Regions from separate parts of the Laceyella sacchari genome, predicted to be linked through region 3. Evidence: riboswitches for the same ligand, from Rfam matches in the RefSeq annotation. Region 3 holds a riboswitch; each other region holds the start of a gene.
The links. Region 3 has a riboswitch for S-adenosylmethionine ahead of NYR52_RS13275 (homoserine dehydrogenase). Riboswitches for the same ligand answer to the same signal wherever they lie in the genome.
Positions count from the first base shown of each region.

Region 1: it holds a riboswitch for S-adenosylmethionine, as region 3 does, so the genes downstream of both, NYR52_RS04360 (Na+/H+ antiporter NhaC family protein) here and NYR52_RS13275 (homoserine dehydrogenase) in region 3, are expected to answer to the same signal.
Region 2: it holds a riboswitch for S-adenosylmethionine, as region 3 does, so the genes downstream of both, NYR52_RS12150 (aminotransferase class I/II-fold pyridoxal phosphate-dependent enzyme) here and NYR52_RS13275 (homoserine dehydrogenase) in region 3, are expected to answer to the same signal.
Region 4: it holds a riboswitch for S-adenosylmethionine, as region 3 does, so the genes downstream of both, NYR52_RS15705 (methionine ABC transporter ATP-binding protein) here and NYR52_RS13275 (homoserine dehydrogenase) in region 3, are expected to answer to the same signal.

Region 1 is NZ_CP103866.1:854,107-861,980, reverse strand. It holds gene NYR52_RS04370 (ATP-dependent nuclease) at 80-1,915, shown strand; gene NYR52_RS04365 (ATP-dependent helicase) at 1,912-3,777, shown strand; SAM riboswitch class I at 4,435-4,544, shown strand; gene NYR52_RS04360 (Na+/H+ antiporter NhaC family protein) at 4,639-5,958, shown strand; gene NYR52_RS04355 (6-phospho-beta-glucosidase) at 6,012-7,334, opposite strand; gene NYR52_RS04350 (S8 family peptidase) at 7,751-7,874, shown strand, end outside.
Region 2 is NZ_CP103866.1:2,497,787-2,505,660, forward strand. It holds gene NYR52_RS12135 (DNA internalization-related competence protein ComEC/Rec2) at 1-2,288, opposite strand, end outside; gene dcd (dCTP deaminase) at 2,438-2,995, opposite strand; gene NYR52_RS12145 (aminotransferase class I/II-fold pyridoxal phosphate-dependent enzyme) at 3,175-4,335, opposite strand; gene NYR52_RS12150 (aminotransferase class I/II-fold pyridoxal phosphate-dependent enzyme) at 4,417-5,550, opposite strand; SAM riboswitch class I at 5,643-5,755, opposite strand; gene NYR52_RS12155 (ornithine--oxo-acid transaminase) at 5,940-7,133, shown strand; gene NYR52_RS12160 (helix-hairpin-helix domain-containing protein) at 7,181-7,813, opposite strand.
Region 3 is NZ_CP103866.1:2,713,224-2,721,097, reverse strand. It holds gene NYR52_RS13300 (HAD family hydrolase) at 1-777, shown strand, start outside; gene NYR52_RS13295 (superoxide dismutase) at 920-1,531, shown strand; gene NYR52_RS13290 (alpha/beta-type small acid-soluble spore protein) at 1,701-1,982, shown strand; gene NYR52_RS13285 (MGDG synthase family glycosyltransferase) at 2,120-3,220, shown strand; gene NYR52_RS13280 (fumarylacetoacetate hydrolase family protein) at 3,319-4,329, shown strand; SAM riboswitch class I at 4,415-4,526, shown strand; gene NYR52_RS13275 (homoserine dehydrogenase) at 4,614-5,930, shown strand; gene rlmD (23S rRNA (uracil(1939)-C(5))-methyltransferase RlmD) at 6,095-7,483, shown strand; gene NYR52_RS13265 (nucleoside recognition domain-containing protein) at 7,519-7,874, shown strand, end outside.
Region 4 is NZ_CP103866.1:3,201,837-3,209,710, forward strand. It holds gene NYR52_RS15680 (LCP family protein) at 1-961, shown strand, start outside; gene NYR52_RS15685 (LCP family protein) at 1,132-2,166, shown strand; gene NYR52_RS15690 (YigZ family protein) at 2,267-2,896, shown strand; gene NYR52_RS15695 (MetQ/NlpA family ABC transporter substrate-binding protein) at 2,988-3,779, opposite strand; gene NYR52_RS15700 (methionine ABC transporter permease) at 3,907-4,563, opposite strand; gene NYR52_RS15705 (methionine ABC transporter ATP-binding protein) at 4,557-5,522, opposite strand; SAM riboswitch class I at 5,612-5,718, opposite strand; gene NYR52_RS15710 (sugar transferase) at 6,233-6,877, opposite strand; gene NYR52_RS15715 (NAD-dependent epimerase/dehydratase family protein) at 7,098-7,874, opposite strand, start outside.

The DNA of each region.
Region 1 (7,874 bases), 1.5 Mb from region 3:
AAATTATACTTGAAACTCCAACCAATCATATATCAGACAACAATTTTTAGACAATCTTATTAGAACATGGAGGTAACAAATGAGAATTAAAGATCTGCGAATAAGCAACTTTCGAAATTTCAAAGATGAAATTCGAATCGTACCGCAAAAAATTAATGGCCACGATATCGTAGTGCTCATTGGGGAAAACAATGCTGGTAAATCCAATGTGTTGTCAATTTTGCATATGCTCTTTAATCCAGAGAGATCAATCAGAACATTGGAATTTGAGGAAACGGACTTTTATGACTTAAACAAGCCCATTAAAGTAGAAGTTGTACTGGAGGATCTTAGCGAAGAGCTCTGCGCAGAGTTTATTGGCCTGGTCGATGCCGAGCAAGTGGGAGGACAAAACAAATATTCTCTCTCACTTAAATTTTCCGTTATTTATGATAAAAACACACGGGAAGCTGAGCCGTCGTTGGTATATGCACGCCAGCCAGATCGTTTAGTTTCGTTTGGGGAGAAGAAACTGATCTCGTTCTTTTTTCAGGATGCAATGCGCGATTACAGGGCTATCAAACCCAATAAAGGTAGCTTATTCGGTCGTATCTTAAATCAAATCAATCTTACTGAGCAGGAGGAAGCTATATTATCCAAACTCAATGAAGCGAGTGATTCCTTAAAAAATAACCCTGAAATTGTGGAATTCACAAATGTCGTTGCTGACATCACCAAGCAAATAATAGACTTGCCAAGGATCGATGATCTTTTGCGCCTTACCATTGCAACATCAACTGCTGTGGATGTAAAAAAATACATTCAAATGCAACTTAAACATCACGCAGCTGACAAATACCTCGATGTTGATCAACTAGGTTTAGGGCTTCAAAGCGTACTCACTGTCAGCATATTTAGAGCCTTTGCAGGCATTGGAAAATTACGGGAAGGGATATTTGCCATTGATGAACCTGAATCTCACCTTTATCCGCATGCCCAGCGCAAAATGTACAGGGAAATCTTGCAATTATCCCGCACAAGGCAAGTGTTTGTTGCCACTCATTCGCCCTCATTAATTGAGCTTATTAATCCAAGGCAAATTTGTTTAATGCGAAAGGATGCACAAGGAACATCAACCAGCGTGCAATTGCCCCAGAATTTCCCCGAAGAGTTTGTATCCTCTTACGAAAAACACCTTGATGTTGGAAAAGCGGATGCTTTTTTTTCCAAAGCAGTCTTGTTGACGGAAGGGCCAACTGAGCAAGGGTTATTTCCTGAATTGGGACTTTCTCTTATTTATAAGGACAGTAACTATGACTTGGATCGTATTGGTGTATCCGTGATTAACGCTGGTGGAAAAACAAACATAAAAGCATTTATCAGGCTTTTAAATAATTTCGGTATCCCATGTGTCACCGTGATTGATTACGATTCTAAGGATAAAAACCACGAAAAAGAGTTAAAGGAAATCAAAGAGATCTGCCCCAATGTTTATGAATTACCACGGAAACCTAATATGGGAGACATTGAGGGATATGTTTGTGACAATGTACCGATTGATAAGTTAATAATGTTCTTGGAGGAAGTACTTTCTCCAGAAAGGAAAGAAGATCTTTTTTCAGATCTCAAAGGGGCAATAAAAAAAGCTGATGTGGAGAAGTCCAACGAGCTACGTGATATGCGAAAAAACAACAAAAGTTTAGAGGAAGCGATTCCAATATTAAATGAAGTTATTACCCATACCTCTGAGGTTGAGTCGAAAATAAGAGAAACATTGGCGAATTCTTTTCGAAAAATAAAGGGTAGGACAACAGGAAGACTGATCGGGGAGAAGTTCAGTGATCATTTTACTGAAAAATTTATCGAAAACACACTCGACGCCGTTATACAGCTAGCAGGATATTGGGATGATATTGAAGGAGAGCAAGAAAGATGAAAAGTCTTGAGGGATTAAACGAAGAGCAAATTGAAGCGGTAGAAACAATAGACCGAAATACCATAGTTTTCGCGGGTCCGGGTACAGGAAAAACCCGTATTATAACCCAAAGAATCGCCTATTTGTTCGAAAGAGACTTGGTTCCACCATCTCGGAAGGTACTAGCAATAACGTTTACCAATAAAGCAGCAAACGAGATGAGATCAAGAGTGCAGAATCTTGGAATCGACAGTCGTCGTATTCGTTTGGGAACATTCCACAATTTATGCCAGTCCGTGCTTAGGGCATATGGAGATAAAATAGAGGTTCCGCGAGATTTTACTTTTGTGTCTCCTGCACAAAAAAATAAGCTAATCCTTTCTGTTTTAAGGAATAATAATGTAAGAAATATGAGAGAAAACGCATTCGCTAACTGGATTAGCAAATTGAAGAATTCATCTGTTGATTATGGAGAATATTTAAGGAAAACCGAAAAAACAAAAACCATAGGTCTTACGTCCGCCGCAGTCGAGTATGAGACACGTTTGCGCGAAAATAATATGATTGACTTTGATGACGCTATATTACTTACGGTAACACTATTAAAAAATCATTCCGAACTGTTATGGTTATATCATAACGCCTTCCCTTATCTGCTGATTGACGAGATGCAGGACACCAATCGTATGCAACTTGAGCTTATTCGCTTATTAGGCGAAGGTGCAAGAAATGTAATGGCTGTAGCGGACGATGATCAATCCATATACGGATGGCGGGGGGCTCTTCCGACAGTTATTGGTGAATACATTGAGCAGTTGAATGCACATAGTATTACACTGGTTCGTAATTATCGCTCGCCTCAGATTATCTTGGACGCGGCAAACTCGCTAATAGAGCACAACGATAAAAGAGAAAAAAAGACTCTTTTAGGCCGTGAGACGGAGCCTGATGACTGTTTGGAGATAAAAGGCTTCACCACAGCCATCCAAGAAGCTGAATGGGTAGCCGATAAGATAAAAGAGATTCACAAGGAGGGGATTGAATATAAGAAAATAATTGTACTTTATCGAAGCAGGCACCCTGGACTTAAGATTGTCGATGATATGTTTATCCAAAAAGAGATACCGTTCCGTCATTTCGGAAAGAATTTCAACAAGGTGGAGCTCTTTTCTGATCTGATGAAGGAATCATTAAAATTGATAGTAGAGCCTTCAAATGACTTAATTCTGGAATCGATTTTGGAGTCGCTGATTCCTCGCTATTCAAAGCTTTACCGCTCTAATAAAACAGTAAATCATTACGAGGAGCTTATTGAGGGTAAGTTGTCGGTTACAAAGCTTACCGAAATCACACCAGAGGATGAGATGGATGACGCGGTAAAGCAGTTTGCGAAATTCTGTGCAGAGTACAATCACACACAAAGCTATCTCAAGATATATAATGATTTGTACGACTTATTGAAGATTAGTACCTTGCTTTTGCTTGAAAAGAACGACGCTTATGAACAAAGTAGGCATCTAGAATTGTTGAAAGAGAAAATGATAAAATCTCGATCAAGAAACATCATCGATTTGGTTGGCGAGCTTGATCTCCAAGATGAATCTAACTATATAGAAAATTCGATTGATGAAGTTGGCATTTCCACGTTCCACGCGGCCAAGGGTTTGGAATATAAGGCTGTGTTTATTATTGCCCTAGAGGACGACATTGTTCCCGCAAGGTATGATGAGGCTGAAGAGAGGCGTGGACTTTATGTCGCAATGACTCGTTCAGAAAGCAAATTGTACATGTCTTATGCACAGCAACGCGACAGACAAAGAAAACAACCAAGTCGCTTTTTTGAAGAAATAGATGTAAAGAGATTTGCCCACAAAATCCGCTGAATATGTGCTTGATGATGAATAACTATAAGGGTGTAATATATTATACTTGATTGTCATTGAAGTTTTTACACGACAAAAATAACTAGCTTAATTTGCCGAAAATATTATATCTTACTTCCCTTATTTTGATTCTCGAATAATATCTTGGCATTAACACTGTTATTCCACAAAGGTTCATGCTCTACCTCAGCATCCGATCTAATTTTTGTCATTTTAGGGCGCACTATTTATTTAAATGAAACACAATTATCTAGAATTATGGTATTCATTAAAGAATTGTACGTGACTTAAGCCAGTACTAAAACTGTCATGCCACTAACATAAACTCGTAATGCTGGCCGAGGCTCTCTACTGCCATAGGGAGCCTTTTTCAATTGTTTACTAGGGCAAACTATCCGCAAGTTCTTTTACTCCTTCGATTTCATCCACATTCCCTGTACGATCACTGACTTGATTAACCCACCCCGTGTTTTTCCCCTATAAGCCGCAACTCATCCAATATCTGGCGTAGATGTCCTGTCAATTGTGAATCCCCCCTTTCAACCAAAACCTGACAACCAACAAATCGTTGACATTTACATATAATCATTTTACTATGGCATAGGGAAATCGACACGCAGTTAGTATGCATGTAAAAACGGAATAATGAAGATCGTCTTCTTATCAAGAGAGGCGGAGGGACTGGCCCTGGGAAACCTCGGCAACGGACTCTTCTCATGGAGAGTGCTGTGCCAAATCCAGCAAGCGATAAGCTTGGCAGATAAGAAGAGTGCGCTTATAACCATAAGACCTCTTCTTCCTGTTGTGTGTAGAAGGGGTCTTTTCAGTTTTCCGTTCAAACCACAGAAAGGGGTTATAAGCATGAAACAAGCCAATCCATGGGCATTGTTGCCCTTTGTCATATTCCTGGCCTTGTTCGCCGGCGCCGGACTTGTAACCGGGGACTTCACCAAATTCCCCGTGTTGGTCGCCGTCCTGATCGCGTCCGGTGTGGCATTTCTGATGAACCGTTCCTTATCCTTAAACGAAAAAACGGCGCTTTTCTGCCGTGGAGCAGGACACGACAACATTATCTTGATGGTGATCATTTTTCTGCTCTCCGGCGCTTTTTCGGCAGTAGCCAAAGGGATGGGAGCTGTCGACGCCACCGTCAACTTAGCTCTTTCCATTCTGCCGCAAAACCTGCTGATCGTCGGTATGTTTGTGATTGCCTGCTTTATCTCCCTGTCGATGGGAACTTCCATGGGGACGATTGTAGCTCTGGCGCCCATCGGTGTCGGCATCAGCGGACAGACAGACATTCCGGTGGCATTGGCCATTGCGGCCGTGATCGGTGGTGCTATGTTCGGGGATAATTTGTCCGTCATTTCCGACACAACCATCGCCGCAGTCAACTCGCAAAACATCAATATGAAAGATAAGTTCAAAGTGAACTTTTTCATCGTGTTGCCCGCCGCACTGGTCACCGTAGCCTTCCTCACCTTCTTAACATTGGGCGGACAAAGTCATGTCGCCACCGACCAAGTGGTGTGGGTTAAAACGTTGCCTTACTTGGCTGTATTGATCGCAGCGTTGGCCGGCGTCAATGTGCTGCTCGTATTGACGGGCGGGATTGTGTTTGCCGGAGCGATCGGTCTGGTGGACGGTTCATACACCGTGATGAGCTTCATCAAAGAGATCGGCAACGGATTTGCCGGAATGCAAGAACTCTCTATTTTGGTTCTCCTGATCGGGGGCATGGTGGAATTAATCCGTCACTATGGCGGCATTGACTTCTTGTTGCAGGCGATCACCCGCAATATCCGTTCGAAAAAAGGCGCTGAATTCGGCATTGCCGGTTTGGTTTCGGCCACCAATCTGGCCATCGCCAACAATACCATCTCCATCATCATTGCCGGGCCACTGGCCAAAGAAATCGCTGAACGATATGAGATCGACCGCCGCAAATCAGCCAGTTTGTTGGATATTTTCTCTTGTTGCATCCAGGGCTTGATCCCCTATGGCCCACAACTGCTCGTGGCCGCGGGTGTGGCTTCGATCTCCCCGCTGTCCATCTTACAGTACAATGTTTATCCGCTGTTGATCGGCGTCTGCGCATCTATCTCCATTTTGATCGGCTATCCACGCGCCAAAGGAGCTCAACCCGCTGTACAAAAAACAACATTGCCGGCCAACCAATAATATTTACCCCACCTCATGACGAAGGTGGGGTTTTCTTTTGGTTTGAACCTTCCTCAATCACCAAAGAAACGCGGCAAATAAGCCCGATGCGCCTCCAACAACTCATCCAAGATCTGTTTGGCAATCGCATCCGAAGGCACCAACGGATTGATGACCATCGCCAACAACGCAGTACGATAATCGCCTGACACTGCGGCTTCGACAGTGACGCGTTCAAATGATTTGATCTGTTGTACCAATCCGCGGACGGCAACCGGCAACTCACCCATCACGAGTGGGCGTGGCCCTTCTTTGGTGATGACGCAACTCACTTCCACCGCTGACTCATCAGGGATGCCGGCAATCGCCCCCTGATTGCGGGTGTTAACTACCTGAATGTCCCGCTTATCCGTGTAGATGGAACGCATCAACTGCACCGCCGCTTCACTGTAATAGGCACCGCCACGCCCCTCCAATTGCTTCGGTTTGACGTTCAGATTAGGATCTTGGTACAACGCAAACAGTTCATCCTCCAGCCGTTTGACCACCTCCGCCCGGGTGCCGGTTTGTGCTGCTTCTCGCTTCATCGCAGCCAGCATGGTGCGCGGTTGATAATAATACCGATGATAACCGCAAGGAATCACCCCTAGCGCTTCCACAAACTCCGGCACCCACTCGACACCAGTCAATTGGCGGATCATCTGTCCATCTTCGCCACGCCCGGCCAGCATAGCAATCACCCGGCTAGAAATGTCTTCTCCATCAAGGGCGGTCTTTAAACCGTAGGACATGTGATTCAAACCGGCGAAGTCGATGCGCACCCGTGCTGGCTCCACATTGAGCGCCGCGGCGATCCCTCTGCTGATGCTGATCGGGCCGTTGCACAAGCCGATCACTTTGTTGATCCGGCTATGCCGCAACACCGCTTCTGTCACAATCCCCGCCGGATTGGTAAAGTTGATCAGCCAAGCCTCCGGACACAATTCCTCCATCTCTTCGCAAATGTCCAGGATTACCGGAATGGTGCGCAAGGCTTTAAACAGACCGCCGGGCCCATTGGTCTCTTGTCCGATCACATCATATTTTAAAGGAATCGTCTCATCTTTGATCCGTGCCGCCAACCCGCCCACCCGAAACTGGGTGATGACGAAAGCAGCTTCTTTGAGTGCCGCTTGGCGATCCAATGTCCAATGAATCGTTATTGGCGCTCCCGCTTTGGACACCATGCGCTGGGCTAGACGCCCAATAATAGTAAGCTTTTCTTTCCCTTCTTCCACATCTACCAGCCAAACCTCGTTCACCGGCAACTCATGTTGCCCCTTGATGAGCCCATCAATCAGCTCCGGCGTGTAGCTTGAACCCCCGCCGATTACCGCGATCTTCAGCCCATTACGCATACAGCAGCATCCCCTTTCATCCGCTTCATATTTCTTCTCAGAGTCATCCCACTTGCCTTTGGCCAACCAACTAAATTAATCAATCTTACAATCTATTCAAATAATAGATAAATTTAATTATTTGATATAAAATTAAATATATTACGATATCAGCAATTTTTTTAGGGGGGTGAGAAGCCAAGTTTTCAATACACCTAACAACACCACTATGCCCGCAGGCTACTGCATGAAGAAGTCGTAAATAAGCTGTAAAAACTTTTTTGATCGGCTCCAAAACCACTTTCTCATTCGCTTCACGTATGACGAGGCGCTCCTCGAGAAAAGGTTTTTCCGCCGCTTCTTCCCTGCCAACTTGCTTTGCCAGACACACTCCAGTGTTTCATCACCGTGAATCCACATCAGAGAGAGGGAACATCATGAGAAAAAATAGGTTCAAATGGCTGTCGCTGTCAACCGCCGTCTTGCTGTGCGCGTCCGTCCTCACCATCATGGGCGGCGGCCAATCTTCGGTTACGGCGAATGAATCAAACCCGCACCAAA
Region 2 (7,874 bases), 220 kb from region 3:
ATCACTTCTGGAGCGGGATGCCCGTAGCGGTTTCGCCTACCGGCAGAAATGACTGCATGCTCCGGCTTAAGCGCTTCCAACCACTTGGATTGCGTACCTGATCGACTGCCATGGTGAGCCACTTTCAACAGATGAATATCGGGCAGGCTCACTTGGCGCAGCAACTGGTCTTCTGTCGGACTTCCCGCATCTCCGGTGAAAAGAAACCGCACCCCTTCTACCGTCAACAGAAAAACAAGCGAATCTTCATTTCTTTCATGACGTGTGCTGATTCCCGGATGGTAAAATTGCCAATTCACGCCTTCCCCAAGCCTTTCCCATCGCTGCAAACGCGGTACCTGCACAGGAATGCCCCTGCGACGGATCGCTGTCATCACTTCGCGCTCCATGGGAGATTGGATGGGGGAGGGATTGCGCACCACCCGCTTGACCGGTATGCGCTCCACAATGGCCTTCACCCCGCCGATGTGATCTAAGTCGCCGTGGGTCATCACCAATGTATCAATCTGGTTGATGCCTCGGAATTTAAGAAAAGGAACCACTACTCTCCTGCCGGCATCAAAGGAAGCCTCCCTATCCCGCACATCGCGCCCGCCGCCGTCAATTACAATCACCTGACCTGATTTCGCTTCAACCACCGCACAATCTCCTTGACCCACATCCAGAAATGTGATGCGCGTCGTATCGCTCCCTATTTTTATGCTTGCGGCGATAAAGAGCAAGCCGATCCAGCAAATCCACCCATAGACGCGATGCGCGCCGCTATAATTGCGAAATGCCCCACACCATGCAGCAAAAAGATACCAACTCGCCAATGCGTATGCCATCAGCCACCAACCCGGCGGGGTTTGCCACAAGCGATGCAATGGGGTCAACTGCGCCAGCATGCCAACGCCCCCATCCACGATATACAGGCAAAGCGTAACCATCTCGGCCAACGCACGGGCGCCCGTTTCCCAAACTGCCGCCAACAACACCGAAACCATCCCCAAGGGCGTCACCACTAAGCTGACAATGGGCACAAACAATAGATTGGCGACACCCGACAGAAGCGAATATTCATGAAAATGAACCAGTGCAAACGGCAACGAAACCCCTTGAGCAATCAGCATTCCCGCTAATGCTTGTCGCGCCCAAGCCCATGGAAGAGGAAGGGCATCACCCAGACTCCCCGTCCCAATGACCAATGCAGCGGTGATGGCATAGGTCAATTGAAAACCTGCTTCTTCCAATACATGCGGATTCCAGCCACATTGGAGCAAAAATGAAAGGGCCAAGAAAGATAGCACATCTTGCTGGCGACGCAAAAGGGTAGCGAGCAAAACCATTCCAGCTGTCAAAGCCGCCCGGATCACAGGGGCGCCCATACCGGTCAGGATAACGTATAACGGAAGCAGAGCCATGACTGTGCCTGCCGCTTTTTCCCGGGTCATGCCAAGCCGCTTCAATCCCCAATATCCGACTGCGAGCAACACACTGACATGCAAACCAGAAATGGACAAGACATGGATGATGCCAAGGGTAGCGTAATCCTGTTCAATCCGTTCGGGAACCGCTTTTCTCTCGCCCAGCAAAATGCCCCGCATCACACCGCTTGTCTGCTCCGGATAAATTCGTTTCACGGTTTCACTTGCCCAGTTCCGCACTCCGCCCATCCAATACAAGGGGTGGTATTTGCTAACGGCCAACAGACGGAATTTGGACAGCGACTTTCCTTCAGCCAACCAGTGAATGCCGCGCCGTGCCAAGTACTCCCTGTAATCAAAGGCCCCCGGATTGCGCGGCAAGGGCGGACGTTGAAAAGTGAGTGGCATCGCTACCGTCTGCTGGGGTTTGATCTGCAAAGCTCTCCGCCACTGGCTGGGATCGGACAAAGTTAGCGTGACTTGCACCGGTTCCCGTTGCAGCAAATGTCGCCACTTCCCACCCACGCGCAACCGCTCCACATCGAGCACAAACATGAGGCGATCTCCATCACGTTCAGGCAGGGAGGTGACTTTGCCTACCACCGGCAAGGATCGGGAGGACTCAGCGGATGCCCCGATCAGTGGCGAAAGTGCCGACACCGCATGCCCCTCCACCCATGCGATCCGCCCTCCTGCCACGCACACGCCTACCAATAGCAAGGTGATAAAAACCCCTTTCCGCCATTGGTAATACGCCCATCCGCCACCCAGCAGTGCGACCGGCGCGGCGAGCAGGTAGACTGTGGCGGGGAGTCGACACCATCCATGTACGAAGTAGCCGAGCACCCACGCCAAACTTAACACCACCAAAGGCCGTTTCATTCTCCCACCTCCTTTTCGCCCAGTTCTTTCTTCCCGCGCCACGCTCATTCCCTTCTTTTTCCAACAGATTTCAACAAAAAAACACCCATGTCGCACATGAGTGTTCTCTTGCCGGCAATGCGGCTTTTTCCTTCGCACGATCTGAAGCTTTACACTTTCGGCAACGTAATACCCGTTTGGCCTTGGTATTTTCCTTGTTTATGCCCATAAGAAACTTCGCACGCTTCATCGCTTTCCAAGAACAGGATTTGGCACAATCCTTCATTGGAATATATTTTCGCCGGCAGGGGAGTCGTGTTGGAGATCTCCAATGTCACATATCCCTCCCAGCCCGGTTCCAACGGGGTGACGTTGGTGATAATGCCGCAACGCGCGTAGGTGGATTTGCCAACGCAAATTGCCAGCACGTTTTCGGGAATGCGGAAATACTCCACCGACCGGGCCAAAGCAAACGAGTTCGGCGGAATAATACATACCTCTCCTTGAAAGTCCACGAAGGAATCGGAACTGATTTCTTTGGGATCAATCACCGAATTTAACGCATTGTGGAAAATCTTGTACTCATTCGCCACCCTGAGGTCATATCCGTAACTGGACAAGCCGAAGCTGACGGCCTCCCCCTTTCCCACATTGCGATCGATAAATGGTTCGATCATCTTCCGTTCTCTCGCCATCATCCGTATCCATTTATCCGATTTGATTGTCATTTTGGATAACTCCTTCTCTGCTGGATCGTTCTTTATTATTGTACATAAATTAGGCGAAAAGAAAAGCGCCCCCTGTGTTAGGAGGCATTAGACTGCGGTCGAGGGCATGTGTGGGTAAAAACAGTGAACCTTTCCCCAGAAGCGACTTGTCACGCATGAATATTTAGTTCCTGCGTGTGCTATCTCCCCACGGCTACCGACACGCTAAAAGACATTGCTTGTGCCAGGTCTTCAATCAGATCGTCGGCGCTTTCCAGACCGACCGACAACCGCAACAGTCCATCCGTAATCCCATGTTTTAACCGGACTTCCGGTGGCATGGAGGCATGGGACATCAGCGCCGGATAAGACAAAATCGATTCTACCGCACCTAGGCTGACCGCCACGATCGGCAATTTGACGCGTTGTAAAAATTGGCGCACCTTATCTCCATCGCCAAGATCAAAGGAGAGGACAGCCCCGTGCCCACTGGCTTGCGCGTCCTGTACAAAGTGGCCTTCATGCGACGGCAGGCCGGTATAATACACCCGCTCCACATCGGGATGCTGTTGCAGCCACAAGGCCACTTTTTCCGCACTTCTTGTCGACAGTTCCATTCTCGCCTTCAACGTTTTGATCCCTCTCATCACCAGCCAAGCATCATGAGCGCCTAGCACTGCGCCAAATGCGTTTTGCAGTTGCGCTAATGACTCCGCCAATTCTCGGTCTTTGACTGCAACCAATCCAGCGATCACATCACTGTGGCCCCCGATGAATTTGGTCGCGCTGTGGATGACAATATCGGCGCCCAATTCCAATGGGCGCTGATAATACGGGGTGAGGAAGGTATTGTCCACAATCGTGAGGAGACCATGCGCTTGGGCGATGTTGACGACTCCCCGAAGATCGGTCACTTTCAACAGCGGGTTGGACGGCGTCTCAATATACAGCGCTCTGGTGTTAGGCTTGATCGCTTGCATCACCTGTTCCAAATCCGTCGTGTCCACGAAACTCGTCTCAATTCCCATCCGCTCAAATACGTTGGTCAACACGCGATAGGTGCCACCATATACATCCTGAGAAACCACCAGATGATCTCCACGTGAGAAAAGGAGAAATACGGTGGAAATCGCCGCCATCCCGGAAGCAAACGCAAATCCCCTACACCCGCCTTCCAGATGGGCGATCGTCGCTTCCAACGCCTGACGGGTCGGATTTCCCGAACGGGCGTAATCAAATTCTCCTGGTTGGTCGATTGAAAATTGGTGAAACGTGGAAGCTTGGTAGATCGGAATGCTCGACGCACCCGTAACTGAACAGATCTCATTCCCATTGTGCAACAACTTTGTGTCAAACCTCATCTCATCCTCATCCCTTTCTTTAACTTACCGCACTCGTTTGGCTGTGTGTAAAAGCTCCCGCAGCGGAACCGGATTTCGTGCTTACTCTTGCGGTAAGGCTTGTGCCAAATCGGCAATCAAGTCCTCTTGATGTTCAATCCCCACTGACAAGCGCAACAAGCGGTCACAGACACCTGTTTGCTCCCTGATTTCCACCGGAATGTCGGCATGGGTTTGCGTGGCCGGATAGGTAATCAAGCTTTCCACGCCCCCCAGGCTTTCCGCAAAAGTAATAATCTTCAAATTGTTGAGAACCGGATGCACCCACTCTTTGCGCTTCAAGCGGAATGACAACATCCCGCCGAACCCGTCCGCCTGCTCAGTGAGCAAGGTTTTGCTTCGAGAGTCCAGCGCGGGGTAATATACTGCGTCAACGGCCGGATGGCGCTCTAAATAAGCAGCAATCGCTTGGGCGTTGGCCTCATGTTGCCTCATGCGGAGCGCCAAGGTTTTCATCCCTCTGATCAACAACCAACAATCCAATGGAGATAACACCGCGCCAATCGCTTTCTGCAAAAAGGCGACCCGTTCCGTCAGTTCCTCACCCTTGGTCACGATCAACCCGGCCAACACGTCATTGTGCCCACCCAGGTATTTGGTGGCGCTGTGAATAACGATATCCGCTCCCAACGTAAGGGGTCGATGTAAAAAAGGCGTCATAAACGTATTGTCCACGATGGTGATCAGTCCTCGTTCCTTAGCCAGCCGGCAGACCGCGGCAACATCTGTCACACTCATCAACGGATTGGTGGGCGACTCGATGAAGATCGCTTTGGTATTAGGCTGAATGAACCGCTCAATATCCGCCAAGTTCCGCATATCCACATAAGAAAAGGAACAACCGTACCGTGTCATCACCTTCTCAAACAGCCGGTACGTTCCACCGTACAGATCCAACGAAACGATCAAGTGATCCCCCTGGCTAAACAAACCCATCAACGTGTGGATCGCTGCCATTCCCGAACTGCACGCAAATCCGCCGTCCCCCTCTTCCAATCGGGCGATACTTTCCTCTAGCACGTCTCGCGTCGGATTGGAAGCCCGTGAATAATCATATCCAGTGCTCACTCCGTCAACATGCTCATATGCCGTCGAAAAGTAGACCGGATAGTTCACTGCTCCTGTATTCCGTTCCTGTTTGTTCCCGATTTGCGCCAACGCTGTTTCCATTCTCATCGGTGTGTCCTCTCCTTTGATGCGGAAATTTGGCAAACAAAAAACCCCTTCTCGACAAGAGAAGAGGTTTGCGCGCGCGGACGGACCGTCTCCTCTTATCTCTCAGAACTTTTTGTTCTGCAGGATTTGGCACCTTCCGGTGATACCATCTCACCGAGGTTGCCGGGCTTCATCGGGCCAGTCCCTCCGCCGCTCTTGATAAGAGAAACAATATGAATGTTTATTACGTTTGCATATTTAATGATAAGGTGATTATACCCACTCCTTTTTTATCCGTCAAGTCTGTTATTTATGCGCAACAGTGAAATAGTATACATTTCATTGATTTCGCGCACTTTATTACCTAAAATGATGTTAATTGGGTAAATTACAAGGGAGGTTCATCATCCATGTCCAAAAACCAAGCAGTGATTGAACTCACGGATAAATACGGAGCGAAAAACTACCATCCCCTGCCAATCGTCATCTCCAAAGCAGAAGGCGTGTGGGTGGAAGACGCCGATGGCAATCGTTACATGGATATGTTAAGTGCTTACTCTGCGCTCAACCATGGTCACCGTCATCCGCGACTCATCCAAGCGTTGAAGGATCAAGCAGACAAAGTGACGCTTACTTCCCGCGCCTTCCATAACGACCAATTGGGCACGTTTTATGAGAAAGTCGCTGAGCTGACCGGCAAAGAAATGGTTCTGCCCATGAACACGGGTGCGGAAGCTGTTGAGACGGCTATCAAAGCAGCTCGGCGCTGGGCTTACGATGTGAAAAAAGTAGCCGACAACCAAGCAGAAATCATCGTTTGTGAAGATAACTTCCATGGCCGCACCATCACCGCTGTTTCGCTGTCTTCCAACGAAGAATACCAACGTGGATTCGGTCCGCTCACACCCGGCTTTAAAGTGATCCCTTATGGCGATTTGGAAGCGCTTAAAGCGGCTATCACCCCAAACACGGCTGCCTTCATGTTGGAGCCGATCCAAGGGGAAGCGGGAGTCATCGTTCCACCGGAGGGCTTCCTGCGCCAAGCCTTGGAAATCTGTAAAGAACACAATGTCCTCTTCATCGCCGATGAAGTACAAACCGGTTTCGGGCGGACAGGCCAGCTCTTCGCCTGCGATTGGGAAGGCGTGAAGCCGGACATGTACATTATGGGTAAAGCATTGGGCGGCGGAGTTATGCCGATTTCCGCAGTCGCTGCTGACAGAGAAATCTTGGGCGTCTTCGATCCGGGTTCGCACGGCTCCACTTTCGGCGGCAACCCACTCGCTTGTGCTGTGTCCATCGCCGCCCTCGATGTTCTGGTGGAAGATGATCTCACCACCCGTTCTCGTGAGTTGGGTGAATACTTCATCACCGAATTGAAGAAAATCGAAAACCCGATTATCAAAGAAGTACGCGGCAAGGGCCTCTTCATCGGCATGGAACTGTATGAGAAAGCACGTCCATACTGTGAAGCACTGATGAAAGAAGGGTTGCTCTGCAAAGAAACCCACGACAACACCATCCGGTTTGCGCCTCCGCTCACCATCACGAAAGAAGAGTTGGATCTCGCGCTGGAAAAAGTGCGCAAAATCATGTCCAAATAAGCGCGTTACTTATTAAGCGATCCAGTTTGTCTGGATCGCTTTTTCCTTTAATGCACTGTGATCTGTTCGCGAAATTTCTCCACTGTCTTCGCACCGATGCCGGGCACCTGCGCGATGTCTTCCACCGATTGGAACGGCCCGTGTTCTTCGCGGTAGCGGACGATAGCTTCCGCTTTACTGGGACCGATTCCGTTTAGCTTGTCCAACTCTTCTACCGTCGCGGTGTTCACATTGATCTTCCCGCTGGCATCTGCGGAGTTTGCCATCGCCATTTCCATAAACGGTGTCCCCTGCTCCCCTTGTTTAGGAATGTATAACACCATCCCATCCCGGAGCGGCTCAGCTAAATTTACCCGTCCCAGATCAGCCTCGTCTCGCGCCCCACCAGCGCGCTCCAGCGCCTCATACACTCTCGCCTCCGTATTAAAATGATAAATGCCTGGCTTATGCACTGCTCCTTTCACATCGATGATGATCGCATTCTTACTCACTTGCTTGCTCATGTTCGCCGCAGGTCTTTCGGTCACGGGCGGATTGCCCTGAACAGGGTATTCCATCCATTCCTGCCTGTCAGGACGCTCTTCCTGTCCAAACAGCCAGACTGCCCCCACCGTCAACACAACCCCCGCCAACGCAATCGCCAAGCCCTTCTCCCTCGGTGTCCAACCCCAGTAAACCATCGCCTTCACGCTCCGACATTTTTTTCCAATTACCCACACTATACCTGTTTCTCTCCATTTG
Region 3 (7,874 bases):
CAGCAGTGGGCAGGAAAAGATAAGAATGGATTCGCACCAGAGTTCACCCGGTTCCCGGATCTTTTTGCAGGGCAAGAGCAGTTGGACAAGATGGCTTTGCTCACCTATTTCAACACGTTAGCCTCTGATTGGTTTGACGTAGAAGTGAAGCAGTTTTCACGAAACAGCGCCTTGTGGGAATGCTGTTACTCCGTTTATCAGGAGTGGTATCTGGGGGATGAATTGTACCGAAAAAGCGAAGGTGTCGATGTGCGCATGCCCGGAAAAGTAGGCTTTTTGCAACAGGAAATTCCCATTGTCGCCCCTGAACGGATGGGGGAGATGCTCAAGCTGCTCAAAGAGAAAGGGATTGCCGTGGGCATCGGAACCGGGCGCACCTTTGAAGAAACGGCAGTGCCGCTAAAACAGCTGGGGCTATTCGGATTGTTCGATAAGTCGCACATCGCCACGGCATCAGACGTGATCGCTGCAGAGGAAGCCTATCCTGAAAAGGCGCCGCTCGGCAAACCCGAACCATATACGTATATTAAGGCTCTCTTGGGGGCGTCGTCCTCCATAGAAGCGTGTCTCGATTGCGCTTTGCCGCTGGCAGAGGGTGCTGAGATCTTGATCGTGGGGGATTCCGTCGCCGACTTTTTGGCAGCCAGAAAAATGGGTTGCGCTTTTGCGGCCACTTTGACAGGTTTGACTGGGAAGGCGGCGCGGGCTAAGTTTGAGCAGCTGAGGGCGGATTACATTCTGGACGATGTGACTGAATTGATGAAGGTGTTCACTTAAGAAAAATAAGTTTTTGGGTGAGTTCGTTGACTAACATCACCGATTTTTTGCATAATAAAAATTGAGACGCAATCATGATAGCAGCTCTTCTCCCCATCTTGGGGAATAGGAGTGTGGACATATTACATAGGAGGGTTCTGGAATGGCGAAATTCGAATTGCCCGCATTGCCTTACGCTTTTGATGCTTTGGAGCCGCATATTGACGCGCAAACCATGGAAATTCACCATGACCGCCATCATGCCACATATGTGAACAACTTGAACGCCGCTCTGGAAGGAGTGGAAGTGAGCGCTACTTCCGTAGAAGCGTTGATTGCCAACCTGGATGCACTGCCAGAGAACGTGCGCACCGCTGTTCGTAACAATGGTGGTGGCCACGCTAACCACAGCCTGTTCTGGGAAATCTTGAGCCCAAATGGCGGCGGTGAACCAACTGGCGAAGTGGCTCAAGCGATCAAAGATACATTTGGCGATTTCGACAGCTTCAAGAAACAATTCACCGATGCGGCGACCAAGCGCTTCGGTAGCGGTTGGGCTTGGTTGGTTGTGAAAGACGGCAAGTTGGCTGTGACCAGCACCCCTAACCAAGACAGCCCGCTGATGGAAGGGGCTACACCAATCTTAGGCCTGGACGTATGGGAGCACGCTTACTACCTCAAATACCAAAACAAGCGCCCGGCTTACATCGAGGCTTTCTGGAATGTGGTCAACTGGGAAGAAGTAAACAAACGTTATCTCGCCGCGCGCGGATAATCGGGAAGCGCAACCCGTTATGGGGTTGCGCTTTTTTTGCTCTGGCGGGGCATGCCGGGGCGGAGTGTGCGCTTTTGCGCCGTGTAAACAAAAAGTGTAGAATAAAAAAAGTTCACCCCTTATATTTGCTGAAGTGTTGTCGCAGACTATCCAACAAGGAGGGGATGTGATGGCGCGCAAAAGAAAAAACCGGTTGCTCCATCCCGCAGCCAGACAGGGAATGGATATGCTTAAGAAGAATGTGATGGGCAAGGCGTTGGGCAAGCATATCGCAAGCCCAGATGACGTAAGTATGGAAGTAGCCAAGCAATTAGGCATTCCGTTTGAGGAGCGGGGGAACGGAGAGCTGAAGGCTGAAGACGCCGGCAAGATCGGCGGAGTCATCGGAGGAAGCATGGTGAAAGAACTGGTGCGCATGGCTGAGGCCTCGTTGGCTCACAACCGAAAATGAGGGCAAATCGGTATGAACGGTTAGTTAAGATTAGTATAGAAATCAACAGATTCATATATATGCGCTAAATGAGCGCGCTATAATGGGGAAGACGGGTTAAGGAGGGGAGTGCCATCGAACGCATACTCTTGCTTACAATGGGATTTGGGACAGGCCACAACTCCGCCGCCAAAGCGTTGGCGTGCGAGTTTAATAAACAACCGAACGTCACCGCGGAAGTCGTTGATCTGCTGCAACTCATTCCAAACAGTTTTCATCCCCTGTTGCAGTCCGGATACCACGGCATGCTAAGTAAGTTTCCGACCTTATACTATTATTTATATGATTGGACTCACCATAACAAAGTCATTCGGTACGTTTCTAGTGAAGTGATTGAAAAGATGGGCTGGTCCATTCGCAAAAGGTTGAATCAGCTGATTCGCGTGACGGAGCCAACCAAAATTGTGACCACCCATCCTTTCGGATTGCTCATGTGTCCGGACATCTACGAAGAGATCCCGACGGTTGGGGTGGTGACGGATTATGAGTTGCATCCCATTTGGCTCGCTCGCGTGCCCCATGTGTTGTGCGTGCCCAAAAAATTGCCTAATTGGCATCAGTTTGAGCGGATACAGTGGCAAACCGGGTTGTCATTGATTGAGACCGGCATTCCGGTCAATCCCACATTTTATGAGCATGTATCCAAGCAAGAGGCGTGCCGCCGGTTGGGGTTGTCCCCCGTGCGCCCGGTGGTGCTCGTCATGGGCGGAGGCACTGGCCTGGGACCGTTGGAACAAGTTGTGGGCGAATTGCAAGAGTTGGACCATTTGCAGTTGGTGGTGCTGACAGGGAAGAATCGGGGGTTGTTTGAGCGGCTGACTCAACAGTTTGTTGCACCGCACATACGGATTGAGGGGTATCGCACCGATGTACCCTTATGGATGTCCGCCGCCGACCTTTTGATCACCAAGCCGGGTGGGGTGACCATCACCGAGGCTATTGCTAAACAGTTGCCGATGCTGTTGTTTGAAGCTTTCCCGGGTCAGGAAGAAGCTAATCAGCAATATCTCTTGCATCATCGCGTCGCCATGATTACGCGTCCGTCAACCATTCGCCTGCAAGTCTCCAAACTGCTCGATTCACCGTTGCAATTGGGGCGGATGCGCGAACGGTTTGAGGTACTGATGTCATCAGACGCGTGTCAGAGAATCGTCAAAGAGACATGCAATGCCAAAGCTCCCATTTTACAGACTTTGTAATGAAGTCTGTTTTTTTATGCGCCGTAGGATGAATCATTTCGCCGCTTGCTAAACGATTCAAAGTTGGAATATTGTAAAAAGGAGGGGAGGGAAAGTGGATGAAGTTGGTTACTTATATGGTTAAAGTGGATGAACTCAATATTCAATCACAAGATGGGATGCTGGCCCGTTTGGGCTGGGTGCGGGACGGGCATGTGATCGATGTCGGGCTGGCACAGCAGTGCATGGAGTTGGAGCAAAACCTCGTCTTTCCTTACCGTCTCGCCACCGACATGCTTACGTATTTGCAACGGGGTGAACAGGAACGCGACTTTCTGCAACAACTGGATCAAGCATTGGGGCAGAGAGATTGGTTGCGCTTGCAAGTGGAAGGGGAACCGGTGGCATTGGCTCTGGCCGAAGTGGATTTATTTGCGCCGATTGCGACACCGAGTAGCCTGCGCGATTTCTACGCCTTTGAAGAACATGTGCGGACATGCCGCCAAAAGCGGGGATTGGACATGGTACCGCAGTGGTATGAAATCCCCGTTTTTTATTTTTCCAACCATCAAGCAGTGATTGGCCCGGAAGCGCCTGTGAAAAAACCGGCGTACACCAATCAGCTGGACTATGAATTGGAGATTGCCTGTGTCATCGGCAAAAGGGGTAAGAACATCAAGCGCGAAGAGGCTCTTGCCCATATCGCAGGCTTCATGATTATGAATGATTGGAGTGCTCGCGACGCCCAACTGCAAGAGGTGGCGGTCGGGCTTGGGCCGGCGAAAGGGAAAGACTTCGCTACTTCGCTTGGCCCCTGGTTGGTGACGACAGATGAATTGGAAGATTGTCGCGATGGAGAGCACTGGTCGCTTACGATGCGCGCGCGTGTTAATGGCCGTGAGCTATCCAAAGGGAATACCAAAGAGTTGCATTGGACCTTCGCGCAAATGATTGAACGGGCGTCTGCTGAGTGTGAATTGGTACCAGGAGACGTGATCGGATCAGGCACGGTGGGCACAGGTTGCTTGTTGGAGTTGGGTGAGGAAGTCCACCCTTATCTCCAACCAGGAGATGTGGTAGAATTGGAGATCGACCGCTTGGGATTGTTGCGCAACACGATTGTGGAATGACATTTTCTTTTTAATAATTGACAAGTATCCTCGGTTAGCCCATAATAAATTAAAATATTGGAAAAACGATATCGGTTGTACGACTTTCTTATCCAGAGTGGCGGAGGGACTGGCCCGATGAAGCCCGGCAACCTCGGTATATCCTTACCGGAAGGTGCCAAATCCTGCAGTGCCCATGTTGCACTGAGAGATAAGAAGAATGGTTTCGTCGTGTGCAAAAACCCTCTTCTTATCTAGAAGAGGGTTTTTTCTATATTCAAACACAATCATTTGGAGGGATTGGGATGGAACAGGTGCGAGTGGCACTGTTGGGCTTGGGTACGGTAGGCACCGGCGTGTGGAAGATGATTCAAAGCAACCAAGACGTGATCGCCCGGCGCACGGGCATGTGGGTAACGGTGGAGGCCATCTTGGTGCGCGATATCAACAAAGAACGCCAAGTGGAAGGAACGCAATCGTTGTTGACCAACTGTTTTGACGAAGTGCTGGCCCGCGAGGTAGATGTAGTTATCGAAGTGATGGGAGGCGTCGAACCGACCCGTGATTATTTGCGGCGGGCAATGGAAAACGGTTGTCACGTTGTGTCCGCCAACAAGGAATTGTTGGCCCGCCATGGGGAAGAATTGCGCGCATGGGCAAAGCAGTTTGGTGTGAAGTTGGCTTATGAAGCCAGTGTGGGCGGTGGAATTCCGATTATCGGCACGGTTTCCCATTTCCTGAAGGCCAATCGCATATGCAAAGTTTCTGGCATATTAAATGGTACAACCAACTTCATTCTAACCAAAATGAAGGACGAAGGTCGTACGTATGAGGACATATTGATAGAAGCGCAGCAAAAGGGATATGCTGAAGCGGACCCGACGGCAGATGTTGAGGGAATCGATGCTGCTCATAAACTGTCGATTCTCTCGCGCCTCGCTTTTGATGTGCATGTGCCTGTCGATCAGATTCAGCGGGTGGGCATCACACAGATCTCCCCGATCGAATTGGAGTTGGCCGATCAGCTTGGCTTTGCGGTTAAATTGCTTGCTTCCGCTGAACAATACGGTGAAAACGGCCCAGTGTCCTGCTCGGTATCCCCTACCTTGTTGCCGTTGTCCCATCCCTTGTCCAATGTGAACGATGTGTACAATGCTGTGCATGTAGAGGGAGACTTTGTTCAGGACCTTACGCTGATCGGCCAGGGGGCGGGTGAGAAGCCGACTGCCAGCGCTGTGGTGGAGGATTTGTGCAACTTGTGGCGGTTGGCGGGACAGACCGCCGGCAAAGCGGCTCCCCGCGCATTGTTATTGGAGAGTGCGGATGGAGATGGTTCACGCTTTCATCTCTTGTCTTATCCGTCCGTGCAAGCATCGGCTGCCCAAGTGGTCGGGCACCTGGAGCGGGCAGGTCTACCGGTACAGGCATGGAAGGCGACGCAAGAGGGAGAAACAACGTGGTTAGCGTTGATCGCCAACGGATGGAAGCAAGGGCAAGCGGATTGTTTGTTGCGTGAGCGGAGCTTGGCAGTGACTTGGCATGCAAACCGTCCCGTTGTGGGCGGAGGGGTTCCATGGAGCTCCAAGGCAGTGCCGTTGGCTAAAGCGGCGGGCGGCCAGTGAACAGGCAGAAGGCTCCTGCTGTTTAAAGCTTTTGGTTTTTTCTTTATTCCGGCGGCCACCAATGGCCGTCTTTTTTTGGAATCACCTGCCCGTCAGACCTGCGTTTTCAAATTGTTTCGGGTACAATAGGATAAGCGCATTTATTAAGGAAAGGAAAACGGCAGATGAACAAGTCAACCAAGCAAGCAAAACAGATTCGCTTGAAGCGGGGAGAGGTGATCCAGCTTCCCATCCGCCGCATCGGCATCAATGGCGAGGGTATAGGCCACTACCAAAAGCAAGTCGTTTTTGTGGAAGGCGCTGTACCGGGTGAAATCGTGGTTGCCCGTGTGGTACAAGTGGAACCCAAATTTGCCAAAGCCCAATTGCTGAAAGTGAAGAAAAAATCAGCTTATCGGGTGGAACCGCCGTGTCCGGTGTATCGGGAGTGCGGTGGGTGCCAATTGCAGCACATTGACCGCCGGATGCAGAAGCGCTTGAAGCGGGAGTTGGTTGCCGAGAGTTTCGCCAGGTACGCTGGTTTGCGAGATGTGCCGATCGGCGAGACTGTCACCATGGATGAACCGTGGTCGTATCGCAACAAGGCGCAATTTCCTTTACGGCGCGTGGGCGGTCAAGTCTCTATGGGCATGTTTTCCGCCGCTTCTCACCAATTGGTTGATGCGAGTGCATGCATGGTGCAACACCCTAAGCTGAACGAAGCCCTTTATAAAGCCAAGCGACTGGTGGAGGAGTTGGGGGTGGATATCTATGATGAGCGGAAACATCGCGGCACACTCAGGCATTTGGTGGGGCGGATTGCTTTCGCCACGGAAGAAATCCAGTTGGTGTTGGTCACCCGGACAAAATCATTTCCCGAAGAAGAAGCTTTTGTGCGTGAAGTGACCCGAAGGCTACCTCAAGTGAAAAGCGTAGTGCTGAACTACAATCCAGATAAAACTTCGCTTGTATTTGGAGAAGAGTCCCGGCTGTTGTGGGGGAATGAGAAGCTGATTGAGCGATTGGGAGAGTTGACGTTTGCGTTATCTGCCCGGGCCTTCTTTCAGCTCAATCCCGTCCAGACCGTCCGGCTGTATGACGCGGTCAAACGAGCAGCTCGCCTGACAGGGACAGAAACTGTGATTGACGCCTATTGCGGAGCAGGAACCATCGGCTTGTGGTTGGCGTCTGGAGCGAAGCGTGTCATCGGCATGGATACAGTACCTGAAGCTGTTGCCGATGCCAAGGAGAACGCCAAGTTGAATGGTATCGCCCATGCCGAATATTACGTGGGTGCGGCAGAAACGCTTTTGCCCAAGTGGATCAAAGAAGGGTTGCGGCCAGATGTTATCGTGGTAGATCCGCCGCGGACCGGATTGGGACAGCCTCTGTTGCAGGCTCTGATGCGGACAAAGGTGCCGCGCTTGGTATATGTTTCTTGCAATCCAGCGACGTTGGCCAAAGATTGTGCGCAGTTGTTGAAGAGCGGGTATCGGGTTGCAGGGATTGAACCGTTTGATATGTTTCCACAGACAGCGCATGTGGAAGCCGTGTGTGAATTGGTGCAGACATAAATGAATAGCAAAACAGAAAGAGCGGGTGGGAGAAGATGAACCGTAGCGTGGATTGGAAGAAGGGGATGCGCGCTGGCCTTAAAACATCGTGGGAGTTGAGCAAAATCGTTCTTCCCATTGCAATTGTCATTCAGGTGGCTAAGCAGACGCCCGTGTTGGAATGGGTGACGGAACGCATTGCTCCCTTTATGTCTGTGTTTGGATTGAGTGGGGAAGCGGCGATTCCGCTGGTGTTGGGCAATGTGTTAAATCTTTATGCCGCATTAGGGGCTATGCAGGCGGTTGACTTGACGGTGAAGCAAGCGTTTATCTTGGCGGTCATGCTTAGCTTCTCACACAACATGTTTATCGAATCGGCGGTTTGTCGCCGGGTGGGTGTGGCGACATGGGC
Region 4 (7,874 bases), 490 kb from region 3:
AACAGTCATCCTGTTGGTGTTGGGCTTCGGCATTTACTATGGATCCCTGCTGTGGGGAGCCTTGGCCGACAGTAGCAATCGCTTGGATACCTCAGCCTTGCGGGACCAAGAAGTAAAAATCAAAGAAGACCCGTTTACCGTCTTATTGATCGGCACCGATCAACGCACTACCCGGCCCAATGATTTTCGGACCGATGTGCTGATGCTGGCCGCGATCAATCCGAAGACACAATCGATCCTGTTGGTTAGCATTCCCCGGGACGTCTATATGACCATCCCCAATTCCAATGGTGTGAAAACACGCATCAACGCCGCCCCCTTCTACGGTAGGCAATCGGGGGTGGGTGTGGTCGAAAACACGCGGGAGGCTGTGCAAAATCTGCTTCACATTCCCGTCGATTATTATGCGATGATCAATTTTCAAGGGTTTGAAGACATTGTCGACTCCTTAGGTGGAATCGATGTCAACGTGAAGCAATCTTTCTCACAAGCGATGATCGGTGGAGGCAAAGCGGTCTTCCGGCCGGGAATGATGCACTTAAATGGCAAACAGGCCCTCGCCTATGTACGCAATCGCAAAGATGTCGCCGGAGGGGATTTTGCCCGCAATGAACGTCAGCAAGAAGTCATCGGCCTGTTGCTGGACAAATTGGTCAGTTTTGATGGCATCAGTCAATTTTCAAAGATCACATCCGCGCTCGGTAATAACTTCCAACATGGGTTTCGGTTGGACGATATCCCCGCCTTGATCAAAGTGTATCGTGAGATACCCAAACAAAACATCCGTAGCATCCACATCAAAGTGGTCGACATCAAAGTTGGTGGCGCGGATATGCTTGACATCCCACAGTCTGAAAAGAAGCGAATCCGCAAATTGCTCCAGCAACAATTGGAATATCAACCGAAAGCGGAATGGCTCGACCAAACCGATGATAACCTCGCATCTGATGTAACAAATTAATCACAAGAATGTCAAATTTCTTCAACGCCCTGTCCATTGCGCCTGTAAAGAATTTTACTATAATCGAGTTATAATCTTTCCCCGTATCTAAATTCTCAGTATGCATTTTTATATATAAAATCTAAATACTAAAGTTACCAAGACTAATTCATTCATGTAAGGAGCAGACAATGTCATTTGATAAACAAACAACACCTCCCCACAACAACCGCAAGCGCCTAATTCAGCGCATCGCCATCCTTCTTCTGCTTATTGTGGTCGGTGTCGGAATATATTTTGGCACCCAACTCTGGGGCGTCTTCGCCAAAACCGGAAAATCATTAAAAAAATCCACTTGGCGGACGGAAAAAGTGGTCCTCGAGGAAAAAGACCCCTTCACTGTGTTGTTGATCGGTACGGACCAGCGTAGCACCGACCCTAACAATTGGCGTTCCGATGTCTTGATCTTGGCCGCTGTCAACCCTAAAACCAATTCCATCAAATTGATTAGTATTCCCCGGGATTTCTATGTCAAGATCGCTAATACGAATGTAAGAACGAAAATTAACGCCGCCGCAGCTTACGGTCGGATGAAAGGGATCGGCGAAGTAGAAAATATCAGACAAACGATAGAAAACATTTTCCATGTTCCCATTGATTATTATGCTAAAGTAAACTTCAAAGGCTTTGAAGATCTTGTTGATGCTTTAGGCGGCGTTGATGTCAATGTGAAAAAGCCATTCAAACAACGTGCGATCGGCGGAAAAATGATTGTTTTTGAACCAGGACCGCGCCATTTGAACGGCCCTGAAGCCTTAGCCTATGTACGCAACCGTAAATCATTTGCTGAAGGGGATTTTGCCCGTAATGAACGCCAACGGGAGGTTATCTCGCAACTAATTGACAAAATGACCAGCATCGACGGAGTTACCAAGTTCAACCAAGTTACCAAGGCCGTGGGTAATAACTTTGACCATAGCTTCCATTTCAAAGAGATCCCTTCTCTGATTAAAACATATCAGCAAATTCCCAAAGAAAGAATTGAAACCGTCACCTTTGAAGCCTATCCTAAAAAGTATGCCCGCTCCGGTTCGGTCGTCATCATTCCCAAAACGGAAATTCAACGGCTTAGCCAAATTCTGCATCAACAATTGGAGTACAAGCCTGATGATGACATGATTAATAAGACCGAAGGGGAAGAGATCGAATCCCCTGCTAATCGTTGATAAAAAGAAAGCGATGGCCGGCCATCCCGGAACCATCGCTTTCTCTTTGGCCTCTATGCCCAATTCCCCTATAATAAGGTGGAAGGGTGTGAAACGAACGATGAAACCAGACAGCTATCTAACCATAGCCCCTTATGGGGAAACAGAAATTATCATCCAGAAATCTCGCTTCATTTGCCGTGCTAAACATGTGGCAACCGAAGCGGAAGCCGTCCAATTCGTACAGGAAATTTCCAAAAAGCATTGGGATGCGACCCATAATTGCTACGCTTATCACATCACCGAAACCACGCAGAAATCCTCCGATGACGGAGAGCCTGCCGGAACGGCGGGAAGGCCTATCCTTGAAGTGATCCACGCCAAGCAGTGTCTGTACACTGCCGTCGTCGTCACCCGCTATTTTGGTGGAATCAAGCTGGGCGCAGGCGGATTGGTGCGCGCTTACAGCCAAGGAGCCGCGGCGGCGATTGAAGCGGCTGGGCTCGTCAAACGGATGATGCATCAACAAGTGATAATCACATTTGATTATTCTTTCATGGGCAAAATGGAACATGAATTGCATCGAACCGGTTATCTATTGGAGACGCCGTCCTTTGCCGACAAAGTGAGTTGGGCCGTTTGGACACCACTGGGCGAAGAACAAAAACTGATTGAGCAAGTAACCAACTGGACCCACGGCCAGGCGGTGCTATCGCTCGGTGAAGCCGAATATAAAGATGTGCCCCTTTAAAGGTATCTAGATGGGAACATCATCGCGGCTTCCGCTACTGATTAAACAATGAAGAGCCACACCCTGTAAATGGGGTGTGGCTCTTGCAACTTTAAAACGCCGGCACGACAGACCCGTTATACTTTTTGAGGATAAAGTCTTTTACCTTTTGGGAAGTGAGTACCTTCACCAATTTTTGAACGCGTGGATCATTTTCATTGCCTTTTTTCACGGCCAATACGTTGACGTACGGAGAATCTTTTCCTTCAATAAACAGAGCATCTTTCAACGGATTCAGTTTTGCTTGCAAGGCATAATTGGTGTTGATCACTGCGAAATCGACTTGATCCAGCATACGTGGCAACGTCGCAGCTTCCAGCAGCTTAAATTGCAGGTTTTTTGGATTTTCTTTGATGTTTTTCAGCGTTTTGTCACCTTGACGGTTGTCCAGCTTAATCAAATTGTTTTGATCCAACAGCAGCAAAACACGTGTGATTTCACTGGTTGCGTTAGGCAGAGCGACTGTGGCTCCGTTTTTCAGTTCACTGATGTTTTTGATTTTGTTGGAATACGCCCCCATCGGCTCAATGTGAACCCCAGCCACTTTCACCAAGTGATACCCTTTTTCTTTGTTGGTGGCTTCCATCCAAGGAATGTGTTGAAAGAAATTGGCGTCGATCTGCCCTTCTTCCACACTTTTATTCGGCAACACATAATCTTGGAACGCTTGGATCTTCAACTCCACTCCCTGCTTTTCCAATTCCGGCTGAACAAACTTCAGAATTTCCTCATGTGGAATGGGCGACGCCCCCACCGTCAACACTGCTGATTCATCTTTCTTTCCGCAACCCACGCCAAACGCGGCCACCAATGCGACCAAACCTGCCGCAATCCATCTTTTTATTTTCATCATTGCCATCCTCCCATGCATCAACTTATTTAATAAAATCGATCGGATTAGACGGATTATGTCACGTCTATTTGCCCTGACACGGGGAATTCCCGCTTCAATTCCGGCTCTTACCCTCTATTCACCGTTTGTCCAACCGACGAACCAACCAATCCCCTACCATTTGAATGAGCTGTACCATCACAACCAACAGCAAGCCGCAAATATACAACATGCCATCATTGAACGATTGGAAACCGTACCTAAACGCAGCATCTCCCAAACCACCTCCGCCAACAATCCCTGCCATCGCCGAAAAGCTAATCAAGGATACGCAAGTGACGGTTAATCCGGAGACAATGGCCGGCATCGCTTCTGGCAACAGCACTTTCCAGATAATGTGCAAACGGGAAGTCCCCATCGCTTGCGCCGCTTCAATCACCCCACGGTCAATTTCCCTTAAAGCGGTCTCCACCATTCTGGCGTAAAAAGGTGCCGCACCAGCGATCAAAGGCACAGTTGCTGCTGTGGGTCCGAGCGTGGTTCCCACCAAAAACTCCGCGACAGGAAATAAGAAAAGGACAAGGACAATAAACGGTACAGCGCGGAAGATATTCACAATCGTGCCCAATGTTCGTTGCACCCATACATTCTCCCAAAAATAACCGCGATCCGAGACGGTAAGCATCACACCCAGAGGAATTCCCAGAAGCGCGGTGAACAAAGTGGATATGCTCACCATATACAAGGTTTCCCCCAGCGCGACGGACACTTGATTCCAATCAATGCCGGTCAACATGCCCGTTCACCTCCATTCAACACTTGGCGCACGGCCAGCACTTGCTCCTCTGTCCCATCAACTCTGACGCGCAAGCGGTCATCCTGTTCTCCCGCAATGGCTCCGCTGACAACACTGAACCGAATTCCATGCTTTTTAGCCAATGTCACCAACTTATCTGCATCAGCAAGCGGCAATTCAACCACTTCCCCTGATGTGTCATCGTCTTGGATACTTGGCTGCAGCTCTTTGACAAACTGTTTGGTCAACGCCTGTTGTGGTTGGCTAAAGATGGAGGAGACCATGCCCGTTTCCACGACCCGGCCGTTTTCCATCACTGCCATCTTGTTGCAAATCTGCCGTACCACACTCATTTCATGCGTGATTAATACCAAGGTGATCCCCATCTCCCGATGAATCTCCTTGAGCAGTTGCAAAATGGATGCCGTGGTTTCTGGATCTAGTGCTGATGTCGCTTCATCGCACAAAAGGATATCCGGCTCATTGGCCAAAGCCCGTGCAATACCGACCCGCTGTTTTTGTCCTCCGCTCAACTGGGAAGGGTATGCGTCAGCACGTTCAGCTAGTCCTACCCGCTCCAAAAGCTGATCGACTCGCTTGCGAATCTGTTCTTTCGGCAACCCTGCCACTTCTAGCGGAAAAGCCACATTTTCGCGAACCGTTCGCGACCAAAGCAAATGAAAGTGCTGAAAGATCATGCCGATCTTCTGCCGTGCCTGGCGCAATTCTCTCTCTTTCAGACGGGAAATCTCTTTCCCATCCACGATGACTTCACCCTTTGTCGGCATCTCCAGCCCGTTGATCAGCCGCAACAGTGTCGATTTGCCCGCACCGCTATAACCTACGATGCCGAAGATGTCACCTCGGTTGATCGTCAACGTCACCCCGTCCAGCGCAGTCACGACCGAGCCCCCATCGCGCGCCGGATAGGTTTTGATGACTTCTTTAATCTGAATCATTGAGGTTTCACCACCTTTATTATGCAATAAAAAAATCCCTCTGCTCTGAAGATGGCAAGAAGGGATACGTCTATTATTGACACACCTTTCTCTCATCTGTCAGAACGAATCTGCAGGAATTGGCACCTTTCTGATGGTTGTCAGATGGTTGCCGAGGGTTCAACGGGCCTGGTCCCTACCCCTCTCTTGATAAGAGAATGTTGCTGTATTCAATTATTAACATATCAACTATTGAGTTATAAATTATCACAATAAAAGACATTATGTCAATCGTTATTTATGACTGGAAAATCTTAACCATCCACACGGGAGCGATATCCCCTTCCAATGTTACAGGAAACGTTTTTGGTTCACACATTTATCACATTTTTACCACGAGATTACATTTAGATAACAATACGGCTACTCCCCACTAAATCAGGGGCCGCTGGCGTATAATAAAGACAGATCCTCAAATTGAACTGCTGGAGGTGCCCAACATGGAATACACGGTTGTCGGAAAATCGTTTTGGTTTGGTGTGTTGAACGCGACATGTTTAAGTATCCCATTGTGGCTTCTCTTGTACTTCGGCCTAAAGTTGATTTTCTAAATGAGGCAACATCGTTGGCGCACCATTAACAAACTGATTACACCCTGGAAAACCAGGCTGATGGGTATATAAAAACGGGTGGCTTTTGCTAAATCAAAGCAAAAGCCACCCGTTTTCTCATTAGCGCGCCCCATTTCCGGAGATCACGATCCAAACGGTTTTGAGCAAAATGTGAAAATCCATCTTGAACGATTGATTTCTGATGTACTCCAAGTCCAGTTCCAACTTTTCAGCAGGGGTCGCCTCATATCCACCGTTCACCTGAGCCCAACCTGTCAATCCCGGTTTCACCATCAACCGTTTCTTAAATCCCGGAATCTCTTTGTCAAATTGCTCCGTGAACATCGGTCGCTCCGGACGCGGGCCGATCAAACTCATATCCCCGCGCAGGATGTTGATCAACTGCGGCAGTTCGTCAATCCGGGTTTTGCGGATGAACTGGCCTACACGAGTGACGCGCGGATCATTCTTGGCAGCCCACTGCGGACCGTTTTTCTCTGCATCCGTACGCATCGAGCGCAATTTGAAGATGTTAAACGTTTTGCCGTTTAAACCGACCCGCTCCTGTTTGTAGAAGATGGGACCTGGTGATTCCAATTTGATCGCGATTGCCGTCAAAATCAGCACCGGTAGAGTGAAGAGCAATAACCCAATGGAAAATACGATTTCAAACCCGCGCTTAAATGCCAAATAGAAAGAGGCGGGTGTTTTCATTTCTCCGGAGAATGCGCGCGAATTGCTCTCGTAGGCTACTTTTGAACTCATCCGCAAACCACTCCTGCTGTGTATAGTATCAAATCACAATTATTTTCGGCTATCGACTAACTTTACAAAAATGACAGTAACATTACAGCAATGTTTCAAACCGATTACTGTTACCAAGTATACTGTAATCTTTCCACGTTGACAATAGCCGAATTGTGAAAAATGAAATCTTCATGGCCCGTTCTTTCAAGCATGGGGTGTGCGGGTTCGTTATTAGTGTTTACTGTTCCTTGCCCATTTTACGATATTCCTCTTGGTAATATGCGTAAGTTTTGGCCAATCCTTCCCTGAGGCTCACTCGCGGCTCCCAATCGAGCACCCGACGCACTTTTTCATTGTTAAAATAGCTGTGCTTGATGTCTCCCGCCCGATCCGGACCGTAGTTCACCTCATGCTTCACACCTGCGATTTCATCAAAGAGGCGAACCACTTCATTTAAAGACGTGCTAACCCCAGTTCCCACATTTAACACTTCGCCGTCCCCGCGCTCAATCGCACTGAGGTTGGCTCGAGCGATATCCTCGACATAAATGTAGTCACGGGTCTGTTCACCATCACCAAAGATGGTAAGCGGTTCACGGCCCAGCACCTTGTCGATGAAGATGGAGATCACGCCCCCCTCACCACGCGGATCTTGGCGCAAACCGTAAACATTGGCATAGCGCAAAACGGTGTAATTCAAGCCGTACAGATGATGGTACACCGACAGGTAATGCTCCACCGTATATTTGGAAACGCCATATCCGGACAAGGGGCCGATCGGATGGCGCTCATCCACAGGAAGGTAAGCAGGCGTGCCGTACACTGCGGCCGAAGAAGCGTAGACCACTTTCTTTACACCAGCCTTACGGCAACCCTCCAACAAATTGATAGAGCCCAAGATATTGATGTTGGCATCCAGAGACGGATTGTCCACAGAGGTATTCACATGGATTTGCGCCGCTTGGTGAATAACCACCTCAGGCCGCTCCTGCTCCATTACTGCATGCAAATCAGG